2 regions of the Paenibacillus jiangxiensis genome follow, and region 1 is predicted to be linked to the other one. Evidence: riboswitches for the same ligand, from Rfam matches in the RefSeq annotation. Region 1 holds a riboswitch; the other holds the start of a gene.
The links. Region 1 has a riboswitch for cyclic di-AMP ahead of ACI1P2_RS01010 (hypothetical protein). Riboswitches for the same ligand answer to the same signal wherever they lie in the genome.

Region 2: linked by a shared signal. The riboswitch ahead of ACI1P2_RS27225 (ubiquitin-like domain-containing protein) and the one ahead of ACI1P2_RS01010 (hypothetical protein) in region 1 are both predicted to bind cyclic di-AMP.

Annotation. Positions count from the first base shown of each region.
Region 1 covers NZ_JBJURI010000001.1:215,973-220,187, forward strand. Annotated here, with positions in the region: gene ACI1P2_RS01005 (ABC transporter ATP-binding protein) at 1-1,358, opposite strand, end outside; gene ACI1P2_RS01010 (hypothetical protein) at 1,455-1,871, opposite strand; cyclic di-AMP (ydaO/yuaA leader) riboswitch at 2,000-2,194, opposite strand; gene ACI1P2_RS01015 (GNAT family N-acetyltransferase) at 2,618-3,058, shown strand; gene ACI1P2_RS01020 (rhamnogalacturonan lyase) at 3,180-4,215, opposite strand, start outside.
Region 2 covers NZ_JBJURI010000038.1:10,732-14,946, forward strand. Annotated here, with positions in the region: gene ACI1P2_RS27215 (HD domain-containing protein) at 1-323, shown strand, start outside; gene ACI1P2_RS27220 (TatD family hydrolase) at 438-1,229, shown strand; cyclic di-AMP (ydaO/yuaA leader) riboswitch at 1,416-1,672, shown strand; gene ACI1P2_RS27225 (ubiquitin-like domain-containing protein) at 1,954-3,093, shown strand; gene rnmV (ribonuclease M5) at 3,221-3,766, shown strand; gene rsmA (16S rRNA (adenine(1518)-N(6)/adenine(1519)-N(6))-dimethyltransferase RsmA) at 3,772-4,215, shown strand, end outside.

The DNA.
Region 1 (4,215 bases):
ATCGTCTCATGAAGCTGGGCCTGCCGTGCCGCTTCGCGGATATCGCCCAGTGTGGCGCGCTCATCCCCCCAGGCGATATTCTCGCGGATCGTTCCCGAGAACAACAACACCTCCTGCGGCACATAACCGATGGCATCCCGCAGTTGCCTCACATCAAGCTGCTTCGCGTCCATGCCGTCGATCAATACGACGCCTTCCGTCTCCTCATACAGCCTGGGAATCAGTTGAACAAGCGAAGACTTGCCCGAACCGGTCGCCCCCATGATCGCCACCCGCTCGCCCGGCCGCACCTGGAATGAAATATCCTCCAGAACAGGGGCGCTGCCTTCCGAGTAACGGAACCCAACGTTGTGGAACTCCACCTGTCCCTGAACGGGCCTCACTTCTCGCGTGTTGTTCGCATATCCTGAAGCGCTGTCTTCCGCTGCCAGCACCTCACCAATCCGCTGTGCCGATGCTCCGGCACGGGAATAGGTAACCACAATCCAGGACAGTGCCGACAACGCGCCGATCGTCCTTAGCGCATAGTTGACAACTGCAACAACTTCGCCGACTGAAGCCTCACCTGCGGCAATATCCACCCTTCCGTTCCACAGCACCGCTATAATGGCCAGGTTCATCAGCAGCAAAATGAACGGCATTGTCGTTTCTGTCAGCCGCAGCGCACGAACGGTGCCCTTCATCAATTCTCCGCTAAGACGGGAGAAACGCCCGATTTCATGCCCCATGCGCACAAATACCCGAATCAGCCGGATCGCGGTCAGATTTTCCTGAATAGAGCCGTTGACGCTGTCCAGCCGGCGCTGCACGCCGCGGAACAAAGCCGATGCTTTCTTCATTACAAGGTATAGAAACACCAGCAGTACAGGAACAGTAACCGTCAGAAGCAGCCCAAGCTTGACGTTGACCACGAGCGACATGATGACACTGCCCAAAACAAGCAGCGGCACACGGGACATAAAGCGAAGGCTCATGAAAATGGTATCCTGGAGCTGCGATACATCGCCAGTAAGGCGGGTGATCAGCGATGAGACCGCGAACCGGCTGAACAGCGCATAGGAAAAAGACTGCACCATCACGTAAAGTCTGCTCCGCAAATCATAAGCAAATCCCTGGCTGGCATGTGACGCATAAAATGTGCCAATGATGCCGGCGGCAAATGCGACGGCTGCCCCTGCCAAAAGAAAGCCGCCCCACAGCCAGACGGCCTGCAGATTGCCCGTCCGAATACCGTCATCGATAATTCTGGAAATGATCCACGGCTGAAGCAGCTCAACCGACAGCTCCACCAGCATCATGAAAATAGCAACAATTGAGGCGAGGCGGTACTTTTTCAGAAATGCAAATATGTATGCCATATCCCCCTCCGATTAGCACGGTCCGCCGTCCAGCCTGAGCTTTAGCGACCCCGCCGCTTAGTCCGCACCGTTAATACGTACATTGTAACAAACATATTACCGGCATCCATCTCTAAGTCCGTTCAAGATAAAACCGACTTCTCCTGTCTTGGTATAAATCACATGGTCCGCGCCCATCCGCTGGTAAACACCCCTCGGATGCATCAGCTGCCGGGTAATGACATGAATCTCCCGTTCTGTCCATGACCTGCAGATTTGCAGATAGCGGCAGGTAAGATTGAGACTGCTCTCAAATATGAAAATACAGCCCACCGTCATTTTGGGAATGACCCACTTCTCCGTCATGGACGTATCGATCCGAAGAATTTGCTCCACCCCCTGCTTCTCAAAATGCTTCTCTTCTGCGGTGCTGTTCGTCAGAACCGCAAAGGGCAAATGGTGATGCTGCAGCAGCTTCACAAATTTTCGGCCGTCGTTGTTAGGAGCAACAACGAGAATGGTCTCGGTTTGCATTCAGATCCTCCTCGATATTCGGGCAGCAAAGATACAAAAAAAGAAGCCAGGGCGTCCAAGTAGCTTCCCGCGGCTTCTCCCAAGGTCCATATGCCAATAAAGCATGGACTGGATATTAGTCGGTTTGCTGCCTCTCCCTGTACGCTTATGAGGTTAGCTGTCGGATTCGGGCGAGAGAGTCGCCCTACGCGTCCGAGACCTTGGAATCTCCTCCGCGATTCACCCCTGCAAGCCATATCTGTTCCGCCTTTCCTGCCGGAATCAGTCGGCCGCTTTGGTTCCCCCATTTTCCGCTCTGTGCGAAAATTCAGCGGTAAAAGCAAAATTATCATATAAAAAAAATCAAATTACGATTTGAATCATACACCCGCCCGGCTTATAGTGTAAAGACTTGTTATTCCCGATTCTTTCAAAAATTTGCTTTAATCAAAGGCTGTCAAAGCAGCCTGTTAAGGCGCCACTATACCAAAAGTGTTAATAGCCACTATAACCATCGGAAAATACGGTTGGACGGCTTCAGTATTCTAACTGAATTTTACTACCATCGTAGGTGCAAGTAGTTTAATATTAACGAGAACTTCTCAGTTCAAAGTTCGAAAAAAGATGACGAATGAAATTGATCCATCTTCTTAAAGGAGTGATGTGGTATGAGAAATTACCGATGTCAAATTGATGCTGTGCCGAAAAAGTCTTCCAAGTAGGGGAGCACGTACAGGGTTCCCCTGAATACAAGGAGGAGTCCAGTATTGATTACATTACAAACCATATCCAAGAGTAATTGGGAAGAATGTGCCTATCTAAAACCAAAACCGGAACAAGAAAGGTTTATGGCTGCAAATCTTTACTCGATTGCAGAGGCGCAATTTTTAGAAGGATTTGTAACAAAGGCGATTTACAAAGATGATGTAATGATTGGATTTACAATGTATGGACCAGATCCTGAGGATGGGAACAACTGGATTTACCGTTTTATGATTGACGAAAGATTCCAAGGACAAGGCCATGGTTATAAAGCTATGTTGCTGGTTATTGATGAGATAAGAAAAAGCAATAACAGAACTGAGGTTATAATGCTTGGCTACAATCCAGATAATGAAGAAGCCAGACTGCTATACACAAAATCAGGCTTTAGAGAAGTGGGACCAGCTCCTTGGGGGGAAATACTTGCAAAGTATAGTTTTGAATAACTTATCTGATTGCAATTATGAATATTATGCTGCATGAACTGAAGCCTTGACTGTATTAAACCGCCCTTTACTGGGCGGTTTATCTTTTGACCGAAAAGTTTCGTAAAATTATTGCTTCACATCACTTTTCATTTTGTCCAATAAACAACTTTGCATACCGGGTGAGACTCCATGCAGCCCGCTGCGAAATCTGCTCCTCCTTTTTGTTTCCGCCGATCTGGGAAATGAACTTCTCCATCAAACTTGCAGCCTTGCCCGTATTCCCTTGCTCCAATTGTTTTTGCGCCTGCTTCAGGGTGCTGTTCAGACGGGAAGCGAGATCGCCCTTCACTTCTTTGGCCGCACGGTACTGATCGAGCGCGGTCTGCAGACCATTCAGCGCGGCGGGCGCATGGAAGACGGGAACCGGCACCTCCGCCCAATCCGTGTCTGAAGCAAAATAGAAGCTGGTATATGACGGCTGGTTGTAGGCCGTATTTTGCCGTGCCACACCGGTCCGGTACTGCGGATCATGCATAAGCGTGTACAGCTTGCGGTCCGTTACTTCCGTGCTCAAATAAATCCGGATCGCCGAGCTGTCCGCCTTGCGGACAAGCATTTCTTCTCTCCAATCCCCGAAAATATCCGCCACAAGCGAAGGTGTGCCTTTGGTATAGTTGTTGGTCAAGGTTCCATCCGCTGTCAGCAGGACGCCGCGCTTCCAGTCTTCGATCACCGGCGTGACGTCAATCGCCCCGTTCACAATTTGCGTTGTCATATCCGCGGCCCATTTGATGTTCATATTGGTGCCGGGCATGCTGCTGCTAAGCTGCTCGCCGGCGGCCGTCCACAGGCCGACCGCCCAGGTCTCCAGTCCCCTGTGCCTCGGCTCAATATCTCCCACCATACCGCGTCCCGTATCCTTGCCGGTGTATCCGCCATAAATGACCTCACCGGTGGCCGCATCCCGCAGGGAATAGCCGTAAGGAGCGTAGGTGCCGCCTTCATGGACCATGAAAATCTCCTGTCCCGGCCGGTCCGGGTCAATATCCGTGACATGCAGCGCGTCCCCGTGCCCCAGACGGGCGATCGTACCCGGCGCGGCGCTCTGCTCGGGCATCTCATCCATGGAGCTGTACAGCAGGCTGCCGTCATCATCCAGGGTGGCCGAGCCATAG
Region 2 (4,215 bases), on a different contig from region 1:
AAATCGATTCCATGGATATGGCTATGATTGATGAATTGCGGGACGCTCTGGCGAAGGCCGGGCTCCACCCCGAATATGACCTGGAAATTGATTTTCCGACAGACCTTCCTTATGATGTATTCCGGAAGGACGGATCGACAGAGAACCAGATTTTGCTGCTTGATCGTGAGGGCGACGTGCGTGAAATTTCCGAAGTATCGGATATCGTCCGCTCGATCAGCGGTATTCACCGGGGGAAATACCATCTGTATTACCCGCAGAATAAATTGGAGCAAATCAAGGATATACTGCCGCCGGATGTCCAGAAATTGTTTGTAAAATAACCTTCAAGTCATTTGTTTCAGCCTTAAGCATCATGATATAAAAGGTTGCAAAAATAGAAAATTGCCAAAGAAAGAAATTAATCTAAATTAAATCCAATTAAGGAGGAACAATCCTTGGAATTATTTGATACACACACTCATCTAGATTCGCCACAATTTAATGAAGACAGAGAGCAGATCATATCAAATGCCGTCGAAGCGGGAGTTACGCGGATGATCAATGTCGGCTTTAATAGAGAGACTATTCCCAGTACAATGAAGCTTGCCGAAATGTATGATTTTATTTATGCAGCTGTCGGATGGCATCCTGTGGATGCCATCACCATGCAGGATGGGGATTTGGAATGGATTGCATCGCTTTGCGAACATGAGAAGGTTGTGGCCATTGGAGAAATTGGGCTGGATTACCATTGGGATACTTCTCCAAAGGATGTTCAGCAGCAGGTGCTGCGCCGACAAATTGGACTTGCCCGGGAGCTGGGAATGCCTATTGTCATTCACAATCGGGATGCGCATGAGGATATCGTGAAAATTTTGCGTGAAGAGAAAGCACATGAGGTTGGTGGAGTGATGCATTCGTTCTCCGGCAGCTGGGAAATTGCTAAATTATGTCTGAATATGGGATTTCATTTGTCTTTTGGCGGACCGATTACGTTCAAAAATGCGCGCCAGCCGAAAGAGGTTTTGGCGCAGGTGCCGATGGACCGTTTATTGATTGAGACCGATTCCCCTTACTTGACTCCGCACCCCTACAGAGGCAAACGAAATGAGTCGTCCTATGTGAAATTGGTGGCTGAGGCAGCTGCCCAAATTAAGGGAATCCCCGTGGAGGATTTGGCGGCTGTCACGACCCAAAATGGGCTGGAACGATTTTACATCGGGAGAAAACACGAGATAAACCGTTAAAAAAGAAAGACAGACGGAGTTAAACATAAAAATGTTTCGGGAAAACGGCGATTATTACAATATTTTAACCGATTATTTAGAGAAAAACACTTGAAACCTGCTTTACAACATGCATATAAACAGGATATCATCGTTTCAGTGAATTATTGAGGCCGTGTAAAGGAGCAGATCAATAGTTCATTTCATGGACCAGTCTCGCTTAGTCTCCGTAATGGAGAACGGGGGAACCGATATGATGGCAGGCCGAAAGGGAGCTGCAGCGGAGCCTACAGACATAGACACGCTGCTGTGTGCTGTTCCTTTCTGACATCATAGTTCGATTTCTTTTCTGGGTCTTAGGGGTGAATGTGAAGGCAACCGCCATGAGCGGGTGACTGGAACTAGGGCGACTCTCTACGTCCGAACCCGACAGCTAACCCCGTAAGCGTATCAAGAGAGAAGCTACCTCGTGCATGGATTTTCCGCGTAATCATTGACGGAAGCCGCGAAAGAGCTCTCTTAACTCTTTCCTGGCTTTTTTAGTTTATGAATATGGGAGAACTTGCCCACATACTGTTACATAACGGAGTTATGAACCAGTAAAGGGGGGCGCCATGCTGCGAAGACGGGAACATGATGCAGGGCAGGCTGCAGTCAGGCTTGTCTTGTAGAAAATCTGGTATAGTCGCGTCAATTTCAATCATGCATTACTCTAGACGGCGAGGCTATGAAGGAGGACGGAGAAGTGGGAATTTTCCAGCAAGGGGATGCCCATGAGTCACGCTCATCCAGCATGTCTTACGCGTTGCGATGGAAGCATGAAAAATTGCGCCGCGCATCACTGGTCGCTATTTTTCTAATCGCACTAACAATCATGATCTCTATTCTGGTGTACACGCAGACAAAGAAACAAGTGGTTCTGGTCGTCAACGGCCAGACAAGAGCGGTGGAAACCCGCGGGGAAAGTTTGCAGGATGTTCTGGAAGAGCATTCCATTACACTGGCACCTCATGATAAGATTTCCATGCCGGTGAACGGAGCCATCCAGGATGGTGACCGTGTAGTCATTACACGGGCTACCCAAGTGAATGTATCCGCAGGCTATGAAACCAAAAAGCTGTACACTACCGAAAATACAGTAAAAGACGCTGTTCAAACCTTGGGCTATGATTTGTCACCGGAAGATAAGGTTTCCCCTTCCCTCGAGACCAAAATCTCTTCTAACATGGATATAAAAATCGTCCGTGTAACGAAGCAGCAGGTTCGGCAAAAGGCAGAGATCCCTTACAGAGTCGTCAAGACGGCCGACCCAAGCTTGTACAAGGGAGATAACCGTGTCCTGGTGAGCGGTAAAGACGGAGTCATGATCCAGAATATCGAGAAGGTGTATCATGACGGGAAACTGGTTTCAAAGCACATGGTCAGCAAAGAGGTCGGTACGAACCGTGTTGATAAGGTTATTGCAGTAGGCACAAAGAAGAAGCCTGTTGTACTGGCGGCATCTACCGGACCTTCCGATTCCGCAAGCACGGCCAGTGCCAGTACGATTAGCCGGGCAGGAATAGAATTTAAATATACAAAAGTGTTAAACGATGTATCCATGACAGCCTACTCCTCACAGCAGCCCGGCATTGGTACCCGGACATCTTCCGGTACGCGCGTAACCGAAGGACGGACCATTGCCGTGGATCCCGACGTGATTCCAATCGGCTGGTGGGTATATATTGAAGGTCTCGGCTTCCGCCGTGCAGAGGATACTGGCGGCGCCATCAAAGGTAACAAAATTGATGTGTATTATGAGAGCTTAAACAAAGCGATGAACTTTGGCCGTAAAAGCGGGATGACGGTATATGTCATCGGGCCGGTTAAGCCGGAATTGAATTAACCATCGGCAGATTGAAGGTTGTATTTCAATCGCTGATTAGGATAGTATTAAGATCATAAAGATGCCATGCTAAGAAGAGGATGATCATCCTCTTCTTATTTTTTGTTCAGGAAGGAAGAAAGAAGCAATGATCAAGGAAGTCATCGTCGTGGAAGGCCGTGATGATACGGTTGCCGTTAAAAGGGCGGTTGAAGCCGACACCATTGAAACCGGCGGCTCTGCCATCAATGCCATGACCATTCGCAAAATTGCAATGGCTCAAAAGCGGCGCGGTGTCATTATATTGACCGATCCCGATCATGCCGGGGAACGGATACGGAAGATTATTGCCTCCAAGGTGCCGGGCTGCAAACAGGCTTTTATTCCGGAAGCGGAAGCGACCCGAAAAGGGGATATAGGAGTGGAGAATGCTTCCCCGGAAGCAATTCGCCATGCGCTCGCCAGGGTTCACACGACGGTGGAGGGTGCCAGCCCCTTGATCGATTGGGAAGACCTTATTAACGCAGGCCTGATCACACATCCAAGGGCGGCCTCCCGCCGGATGGCTTTGGGCAACCTGTTGGGCATCGGTTACTGCAACGGCAAGCAGCTTCATAAACGTCTGACGATGTTCCAGATCAGCCGCGAGGAATTCGTGGAAGCATTACAGCAAATTGAAAACGAAGGATTGTGATGGGCATGAAGGGGTTTGAAGATATTGCGACTCCACGCCGGACCAAGGAAATTATTCAAAGGCACGGTTTCTCGTTCAAGAAGAGCCTGGGCCAGAATTTTCTGATTGACCAGAATATACTGCAAAAAATCGTAGATGCCGCCGGATTGGATGAGACAAAGGGAGCGCTTGAGATCGGTCCGGGGATTGGAGCGCTGACGGAGCGGCTGGCCCGTTCCGCCAAACGCGTAACGGCTGTGGAGATTGATCAGCGGCTATTACCTATTCTGGACGAAGTTCTGGCCCCGTACGACCGCGTGCGTGTGCGTCATGGGGATGTGCTGAAGCTGGACCTTAAAGGGGTGTTTGCGGAGGACTTTGCGGATGTGGATAAGGTTAGTGTGGTGGCCAATCTGCCTTATTACGTTACAACTCCCATCCTGATGAAGCTGCTGGAGGACAAGCTGCCT